DNA from 3 places in the Paenibacillus sp. TSA_86.1 genome. Region 3 is predicted to be linked to each of the others. Evidence: a T-box and tRNA genes for the amino acid it is inferred to sense, from the RefSeq annotation. Region 3 holds a T-box; the other regions hold tRNA genes.

Region 1 (3,180 bases), on a different contig from region 3:
AAAACTTGCTCTTCAAAGCCAGGAATGAACGTGTTAGAACCCAGTTCTAAAGAGTAACGTTCTGCTTGTCCACCTTCAAAAGGTACACCATCAACAGAACCATCGAAATCAATTACAGCTACATCGCCGTTCTCTGCAGAACCTTCGTCAAGAACAACCAGTTCAGCATGACGCTGTTGCAGACGCTCCAGTTCTTCAGCTACTTCAGCATCAGTAACTTCAGTTTTAGCTACAGCAACTTCGATTCCTTTGTAGTCACCCAGGGTAACTTCCGGTTTCACTGTTACTTTCGCTTTAAATTTGAAGGATTGACCTTTGCCAAATTGCTCAATGTCCACATCAGGACGATCTACCGGGAAGATATCCGTTTGATCGATCGCTTCTGTGTAAGCTTCAGGAAGCAGAATGTCGATTGCTTCTTGATACAGGCTCTCAACTCCGAAACGAGCTTCGAAGATTGGACGTGGCACTTTACCTTTGCGGAATCCAGGTACGTTTGCTTGTTTTACAACTTTATTAAAAGCTTTGTCCAGTGCTTCAGTTACACGTTCTGCACCGACTTCAACCTCAAGAACCCCAAGGTTCTTCTCTATCTTTTCCCAAGTTGCTTTCATTGTATACTTTCCCCTCCAAAATTCACATGTTCACGTAGGCAATCACGTACAAAATAACCATCTTAGTATAAACAAATTTACATTCTTTTTCAAGTAGATTCCCTTGATACGGTTTAAGGTAAACGTTTCCGCTCCCTTAATGGCCGTCCAAACCGGCCGAAACAAACTGTTTCATAGAGCGGTAAGCCTGCTCCAGTCGAAACCTCATCGCACCTGTCACAGCATACATTGAGCGTGTATTCTCTTCATCATGTGAGCCGCCCAGACTGTCCGCCACCGTCATATGCAGCGCAGCAGCCCAAATGTCTGTCATAGCGTCATTTGGCTCCAGCATGGACTGATAATCCCGTGTTCCATACACCGCCATGACATATTGTATCCACAGTTCCTGGGCAAAATAAAAGAGCGTAGGTTCATGAACCTCCGTCTGGTCTGCTACTCGTTCCAAAATTTGCACAATTTGAAGCGGAAATTCTTCCGGTTTAAGTGGAACGTCAGCGATCTCGATCTCTACATCTTCCTCACCTCTGGTGAATCGGACGATTTCTTGCCCCCCTCGGCGGCGCAGGGTTTGCAGTACTCTGAACTGCAGTAGCGGATGAAGTGTCTTCGTTTGCAGCCACTGGATCAGTTCCTCGTCTACTTTCGGAACGTCCAGAAATGCCAGTTGTTCCAGTGCCAATGTCGTCTGTTCAGTTAACGGCCCTTCCATAACGGTACGTAGCAGTTTGTCGGCATAACCATCGTCCTGTGCAAGCTTCAATTTGGCGTGTTGCCTTGCCATCATTTCCTCGCTAACGTCTTCTTCCTCTTCTTTACGGGTGATCGGCATTTCCATTTCTTCATATTGAGGAAATGCTGCTTGCAACCATTCAAGCAATGCCCTCCACTCATCGTAATGACGTTCATCCTGTCCTTGGCATTGCATCAAAAAGCGAAGCAAGTCCATTGCTTCACCGTAACGTTCATTTTCAAGCATAACCGTTAGCTGTATTTGGTAGTAGTCCAGCGTTTTTGGAAGCAGCACAATGTTGTTGTTCTCCGTGGCTCCCGGGGTCGTGGATTCCTTGATAGGAGCACCTCCTCTGTTCCTGAATCTGCAGCCGGAATCGACTATGAATAGATATATATCAACGAAATATGGATCTATTTTCTGAGTTCTTCTGATATTCTAACATAACCTTAATTAGAAAGAAAAAAACGTCGCAGCCGCCAAATATCATATACGAAAATGAGCATGAAATAAAACATTTGATATTATTATTTATATATGGTAAAATCATTTTTGCTTGAAAAATTTCATGTCTCAGTAGCTCAGCAGGATAGAGCAACGGCCTTCTAAGCCGTCGGTCGGGGGTTCGAATCCCTCCTGGGACGTCATTTAATGAAGCTTCCTTCGGGAAGCTTTTTTTTGCGTTCTGGGGATGAGAAGCCCAAAGGTTCGTCGGAGCATCCGCTTCGAGAGCGCAAACATCGCAGTCTCGACTGTTCTTACTTTTTTCTCAACACTGACTTTGTGCTTTCAACTACAGACTACAGGCAGAATGCCTTTCTTGAGAGCTAATAAGGCGTTTCACAGTGAAATTGCCTCTCTCCATCATGCAATAGCTCCTCTCCACCGTGCCACAAAACTCTAACGATCACCAGAGACGCTATTTGCCCCATTTTCGCCGATTACATTTTCTAACGATCACCAGCGAGCTTATTCCCACAATTTCGTGCTTATTTTGTGCTTTTTTGAGCTTCATTGGCTAATTAACGTTCCTGAGGATCGTTAGAATTGGTAAAGACTCTTTTTTCTCCATATAACGTTTCTCGTGATCGCTAGAATTAAACACATCCATTGAACCCATTAGAACCTCCCGGTGATGTTTCGACCGATAGACTGATAGACCCTTATTCCCTTATAATACCTTTCCTTAATATATCGTCTTCCCAAAGTTATACATTCCTGTGTTCTTTGTTCTTTTGTTTTTGTGTCCCTGTGTTCTTGCGTTCTTACAATCCTTACATCCGTACATTCTCGCATTTCTATATTCATGAATCTCTATATACAATATTCCTTTAATTCTGCCCTATACATAAAAACTCGGAGAGTGGAAGATAACCTAGTTCAACAATAAAACCTTAGCCAACAGCCATGTGAAAAATAAAAATAGGGATCATTCAAACTTCACGCGGAGCAAGAAGTCATGTGTCACCTGTTTAATCTTACACGATGACATTAGTGTAAATTGCTCGAAACAGCGGTTGGCTCTGTTCAGTTTTGTATTTCATTCCTCCATATTGACACACAATGTTATGCTTGATTAATGGATATTGTACCAATTCATACATATCCGCTTTATCTTGAGGTTATACTTAGTGACTGCTAGTGACTTAGTCATCACTTCCAAGTAACTTGTTTTTCACTTCTTAGTTACTTGTTTGTTGGTTGGTCACCCACTTTTTTTGTTACTCACTTACTTACTTACTTGTTCCTTACTCGCCCTTGTTTTTCACTCGTCCTTTACTTGTTATTTACCAACTTTGTGACCTAGCTTGACTCTAACTTACTAGAAACAGG
Region 2 (3,180 bases), on a different contig from region 3:
AGGTGGGTCAACTTGGGTGTCGCTGACAGCGGTCAAAGATGTAGCGGGCGGTACACTGACATATGATGCTAAAACCAAGTCATATACAGTAACAGCAGCAAGCAATGCGATGACCATCGGCCTGATGGATGGACAGCCAAACGTCTACATTAACGGTTATTACCCTCAGGTGGAAGCCAAATTGATTCAGGGTCGTTTGTACATCCCGTTCTCTGCAATGAGAGATTATTTGGGTGTACAAGGTAGCTGGGATGCCAAAACCAAAACACTAACCTTGAGCAAAGTGAGACAAAATAACGTACAGGTGAAATCGACCAAAGCGAATGTAACCGTTAAAAATGCTGAGGTGGATGTGCAGTACCCGCAAGTGAGTGGACTAGCTAGCAAAGAGGCCGAAGCGGCGATTAACAAAGTGCTCAAAGATGAAGTAGACACCGCTGTTGCTGCGTTCAAAAAACAAACGTCCGAATTCGGTGGAGCAACTGCAAAACGCCCGTATGCGTTCGAAGCTTCGTATGTGGTGACTTACAATGAGAACGGCGTACTGGGTCTGATCACTCAACGTTATGAGGACTATGCTGGAGCACATGGCATGACGACTCGCACCGGTCATACGTTTGCTCTCGACACAGGTAAAGAGCTTACACTGGATGATGTAATTGCAAACAGTAAATCGATGCGTGAAACGATCAGCAAAAAGGTTGGCGAGCAATTGAAAGCGAACACGGGATACCTGAGCGGTTACAAAGGTCTGAATAAAGACCAGGATTTCTACGTGACGCCAACAGGTGCAGTGGTATTCTTCCAGTTGTATGAGTACACAGCGTATGCCGAAGGTTTCCCTGAGATCAAATTCACGTATAAGGAAATTCTGCCTAAGGGCACAGCGCCGTTTAGCAACGTAACGTCAGACAAGTAAGTTCGTCCAGGTTAAATCAAGAGCAATTATACCATTCTTCTAGTAAAAAAATAATAAACAAAAAGTCCCCGTCAAGCAAGATGACGGGGACTTTTTGTTATGCAGGCAACACACCCCACTGACGGGTGTGATCTTGCCTGTTTGCTTGAATATAACGCAGGGCGGGCTCACCTATATCGGTGAAGCCCGCCCTGCGATGATTCCGCTAGCCACCAGGCAGCAGTTTAGATGCCTTGAGCGCCTACGTTTTGGATTACTTTATCGATGATACCGTAATCGGCTGCTTCAGCAGCACTCATGAAGTAGTCACGATCTGTATCTTTCTCAATACGCTCCAGGGGTTGACCTGTGCGCTCGGAGATGATGCGGTTCAGCGTGTCACGCATTTTCAGAATGCGACGTGCACGAATTTCGATGTCCGACGCTTGACCTTGTGCACCACCGAGTGGTTGGTGAATCATGATTTCACTGTTAGGCAACGCAAAACGTTTACCTTTTGCACCAGCATTTAGCAAGAATGCACCCATAGAAGCCGCCATACCTACACAGATGGTAGATACATCCGGTTTGATGAACTGCATTGTATCGTAGATCGCCATACCCGCTGTGATAGATCCGCCTGGGCTGTTGATGTATAAGTGAATGTCTTTCTCCGGATCTTCGGCTGCCAGGAACAACATCTGTGCCATGATGGCATTCGCCACAACGTCATTCACGTCGCTACCAAGAAAAATGATACGATCCTTCAGCAATCTGGAATAAATATCATAAGCGCGCTCACCCCGGTTGCTCTGTTCAACGACCATTGGAATATAACTCACGTGAAAAACCTCCTCGGAAATGTAAGTGTTAAATGGGTGTTTATATTTAAACTGTTACCGTATTAACCACATAATAAACAATCTCAAACAAAAAGTCAAAGAAAGTCAAACTAACTTTGAAAAAAAAGAAACCTTTTCGGTTTCGTTGGTTAAATGCATTATGAGCTGTTAAAAATAAGTGGCGCGCCCGCCAAGAATCGAACTTGGATCTCAGGCTTCGGAGGCCTACGTCATATCCATTGGACCACGGGCGCACATCATGTGACAGCAATAATGATTATAGCCTATGAGTTAGTGAAATGCAAGCAGTTGCTTTGGTTAGAGGTCTTACGAATTAGGTTAGAGTGAATACATTAATTCACCCGATATGCAGGGTTTGAGTTATTCCATAGGTGGTTTGGAATGGTTCGGAAATGATCATGATAAAGAAGAAGGGATAAAGCCTTTATTTCGGTACATGCTATAAGAGGTTTTGGACATGCCATATGAAAATGAAACAAAGCAATATATAGATACTATTTATGTATCTCTTCTATATATGGTATGAGATCCGTTGCTTCTTGTCCAAACGTGTAGAGGTTGTGAAAACAGGCGCGTATAGACGCCTGCTGACGTATCGAAATAAGCATTCGAAACACTTGCATATCGCGTCAGTTTTAGGTAGAATGAACGTGGGACTTAAAAAGTTAACCCGGGACGTTTTGAGGCCATGATTGAAGCTTGGAACAAGAAGCTTGCGGGAGTGGAAAGCATGCGAACGATCTTAGAAGTGCAAAAGCAGCTTCTGCCCGATCTCATGGATGTCTTGAAAAAGCGGTATACGATTCTGCACCAGATCATGTTATCGGATGTGATTGGGCGGAGAACGTTAGCCAATTCCATGCAGATGACCGAGCGGGTTCTGAGAGCTGAGACTGATCTGTTAAAGGCTCAGGGACTTATCGAAATTGACAGTGCTGGCATGAAGATCAGTGAGGCAGGGTACAATCTGCTGCAGCAGTTAGAACCTGTCGCGAAAGAGCTGTTTGGATTATCCGAGCTGGAAGAACGAATCAAGCAAGCCTACGGTTTACAAAAGGTAGTTGTAGTTCCCGGCGATTCGGACGTATCTCCTTATGCCAAGCGGGAACTTGGAAGAGCCGGAGCGAAGGCTCTCGGCAGCATCATGAGTGACAACGACGTTGTCGCCGTTACAGGCGGATCAACAACGGCTGGAGTCGCAGAGCAACTCACACCGCCCACTTCGCTGAAGGGTGTCTGGTTTGTACCAGCGCGCGGCGGATTGGGAGAAAGCCTGGAAATTCAGGCAAATACGATCGCATCCACGATGGCAAAGCGGGCAGGGGCGCAGTACAAACTTCTGCATGTACCGGATTTGCTTAGTGACCATGCCTATGAATCGCTGATCCAGGATCCGGGTGTTCAGGAGATTTTACAGCT
Region 3 (3,180 bases):
AAGGACAGGTTGTAAGCCAGACGTTCAGCGGTGTGTTTTGCCAGCTTGACCCGAAAAGCTCTGATGTCAGCTGGTGCGTCCGCAATCCGTTCGGCGTGATAGAAACGGTTAAAGGCCTGTGCAACGTCAATCGTGTACTTTGCAATGACCGAAGGTTCGTTGCGAAGCACTGCTTTTTCCAGATAGGACGGGTAGTCACTAAGTAACTTCAACAATGCCCACGATGTATTGCCGACAACAGCCCCTGGATGGTTATTCATACGTTCCTGTTCCTCACTCGATACATTGGCGGCTTTGAGAAGCACACTTTGAATCCGGGCATGGGTATATTGCACATAAGGCCCGGTCTCTCCTTCAAAACTGACCGCATCTTCCAGCGAAAAATCGATATCGTTCATCCGGTTGTTACGCAGATCACCAAAGACAATAGCCCCCACACCAACGGCTTCAGCGACTTGCTCAGCTTGTTCCAGATTCGGGTTTTTTTCCTGTATAATCTGTAAGGCACGAGCGACTGCTTCATCCAATACTTCCTGCAAAAAGACAACCTTCCCTCGACGTGTGGACATCTTACGTCCCTCGAAACGCATCAAACCAAACGGAATGTGCTCACAATTCGCTGCCCAGTCATAGCCCATCTTGGACAATACCGTAAACACCTGATGGAAATGTAGCTTTTGCTCCCCACCAACAACGTATAACAACCGCTCTGCCCGCATCACATCATGACGATAGAGCGCTGTTGCTAAATCCCGGGTTGGGTAGATTGTAGTTCCATCCTTTTTGATGATCAGACACGGCGGCATGTTCTCTTCATCCAACCGTACAACGAGCGCACCCTCACTTTCCTCCAGCAGCCTTTTGTCCTGAAGCTCCCGGGCAACTGCGCCCATTTTGTCATTATAAAAACTCTCACCCAGCGTATGGTCAAAATCCACATTCAAACGTTCATACATCCGGTTAAACTCCTGCATACTCACATTTACAAAGAAAGCCCATAACCGCTGTGCTTCCTCATCTCCCTGCTCCAGCTTGCGGAACCAGTCCCTTGCCTCGATCTCCAGAGACGGATCCTGCTCTGCTTCATCATGGAAACGAACATATAGCTCAAGAGAATTACGGATGGGATCGGCTTGCAGCGTTTCTTCATTTCCCCACCGTTTATATGCCGCGATTTGTTTGCCAAACTGAGTTCCCCAGTCCCCCAGGTGATTCACACTAATGGAGGTGTAACCCGCTTCGTTATAAAGACGATACAATGCTGCACCAATGACAGTGGACCGCAAATGCCCAATGCCAAAAGGTTTGGCGATGTTAGGCGAAGACATATCAATCACAACGCGCGAGCCTTGTCCCAACTGCAGTTTACCAAATGTTTTGCTACCGATCTCCTCAAGCAATGGCAATGCCAGGGCCTCCCGGTCAAAATGGATGTTAACATAAGGCCCCGCAGCCGCGGCAAGCATACCATCATCCTGAAGTGCAGCTGCAATCTCACTGGCAATAGCGACAGGTGCTTTCCTTAGTGTCTTGGCTAACGTAAAGCAGGGAAATGCGGCATCTCCCATCTCCTCCTGCGGTGGAATCTCCAACAATCTCAATACTTCTTCCTCTGTTAGTCCCGTCAACGGGGCAATCTGAACGGCAGCCTGTTTCATTAACACGTCCAACACTCCTTCTCCGAATGATATATCATCTAAAATAAACGCAAAAAAGCTCTCGTCTCTTCAACAATAAGAGACGAGAGCTGTGTTCACAGTTCCCGCGGTACCACTCTAAGTGAACAGTCAACTGAAATGCATCAAACTGCATCGTCAGATAGAACTGTTCCGCTCGGTGCAAGTAACGGTTGCATCCCGGATTACCCTCAAATCCATCAGACATGCTCCAATTCGAGTCATATATGGCTTCGGATAACCATCTCACGGGTGCGCTTCACGCAGATTAACACATACCGGCTTACACCTGCCCCGGCTCGCTGTCATGGCCTGAATCTGGGTTACTCTCCCGATCACGGATATTTCTGTTTCATTCATTTCAGACCATTATACTTATCCTGGTAAGGATTAGCAAGCCTGTTATTTCGTCTAATTGTACATATTGATTAAGCAACCACTGCCATTAAGCGGCAAGCTTCGGCACATTTGCGGCAAGCTTCCGCGCAGGCTTGACAATGAGCATGCCCGTGTTTTCCACATTCGGCTGCGCAGGCTTCACATGCTTTGACACACAGTTCACAGATTTCACTAATAAAGTCACTTCCACGAGTCATTGCTTGTGCAGCAAATGCACAAATGTCAGCACATTCCCGGTTCAAGCGGATACAATCACGCAGCATCGCCAAATCATATTCTTTTAGACTCGATATGTAACATACGTTGCAAGCATTCATGCATTCCAGGCAAGCATCGATACATTGTTGGTATTGTTGTTGTGTCATTTAAAGTTACCTCCCAGGCAAAGTTTGCTATGCTTCTTAATACCCATCAGGAAGGAACTTTGAACCATTAGCCTAGTCTTGTTTTACCGCTTCCATTTCCAGTAGTTGTTCACGAATGGCAGTTTGATCAAAATGCTCGCCAATAAACACAGCTACATTAGGCACATCACCTTGGGGAGTAATCTTCATGTAATCCGATTCACGATAGGCATATTGAAACCAGAATCGGCTTGCGGTATCACTGAATGAAAGGATTCCCTTCGCGCGGTATACATCACGAGGCAAAGCAGCCACGAACTGTTCGAACGCTTCGCTGTTCACAGGCTTGTTGAAATAATGGGTATATACCATAACATGTTCATGTGACGTGTGAGGCTTGGATGAATGCTCGTGTTGGTCACTGTCACGGTGATCCGTGTGATCATGGGCAGGATTGCATCCATGCGTACGACATGCATCTGTATGCACATGAGGTTCTACTACAAGGTTTGACTCGTCACCCGCTGTCCCTGACCGCTCGATGTGTACGTCAGCACCGCTGTGCAGCAAATGTTCCATTTGCACATCGCATTTTACCGTAGGAATTACAGGAGCAAAGCCATTCCATTTATTCAAAAGCTGTTCTAATTCCTGAAGTTGCTCTGCCTGAACCCGATCTGTTTTATTTAAAAGAAGCACGGAAGCACAGCGAATCTGCTCCTGCATCAGTTTGAAGGTTTTACCCTTTTGCTCATTATACA

Evidence for each region. The T-box of region 3 lies ahead of argS (arginine--tRNA ligase). A T-box ahead of a tRNA ligase gene usually reads a tRNA of that ligase, here a tRNA-Arg.
Region 1: it has a tRNA-Arg gene. The T-box ahead of argS (arginine--tRNA ligase) is inferred to sense a tRNA for this amino acid. The anticodon was not compared.
Region 2: it has a tRNA-Arg gene. The T-box ahead of argS (arginine--tRNA ligase) is inferred to sense a tRNA for this amino acid. The anticodon was not compared.

Annotation. Positions count from the first base shown of each region.
Region 1 covers NZ_JBQZGE010000014.1:48,998-52,177, forward strand. Annotated here, with positions in the region: gene tig (trigger factor) at 1-614, opposite strand, end outside; gene ACUTVW_RS21510 (hypothetical protein) at 751-1,593, opposite strand; tRNA gene ACUTVW_RS21515 (tRNA-Arg) at 1,918-1,991, shown strand.
Region 2 covers NZ_JBQZGE010000013.1:121,947-125,126, reverse strand. Annotated here, with positions in the region: gene ACUTVW_RS21095 (stalk domain-containing protein) at 1-919, shown strand, start outside; gene clpP (ATP-dependent Clp endopeptidase proteolytic subunit ClpP) at 1,144-1,740, opposite strand; tRNA gene ACUTVW_RS21085 (tRNA-Arg) at 1,920-1,994, opposite strand; gene ACUTVW_RS21080 (sugar-binding transcriptional regulator) at 2,492-3,180, shown strand, end outside.
Region 3 covers NZ_JBQZGE010000011.1:1,192-4,371, reverse strand. Annotated here, with positions in the region: gene argS (arginine--tRNA ligase) at 1-1,664, opposite strand, end outside; T-box leader at 1,734-2,024, opposite strand; gene ACUTVW_RS18965 (four-helix bundle copper-binding protein) at 2,105-2,440, opposite strand; gene ACUTVW_RS18960 (CobW family GTP-binding protein) at 2,513-3,180, opposite strand, start outside.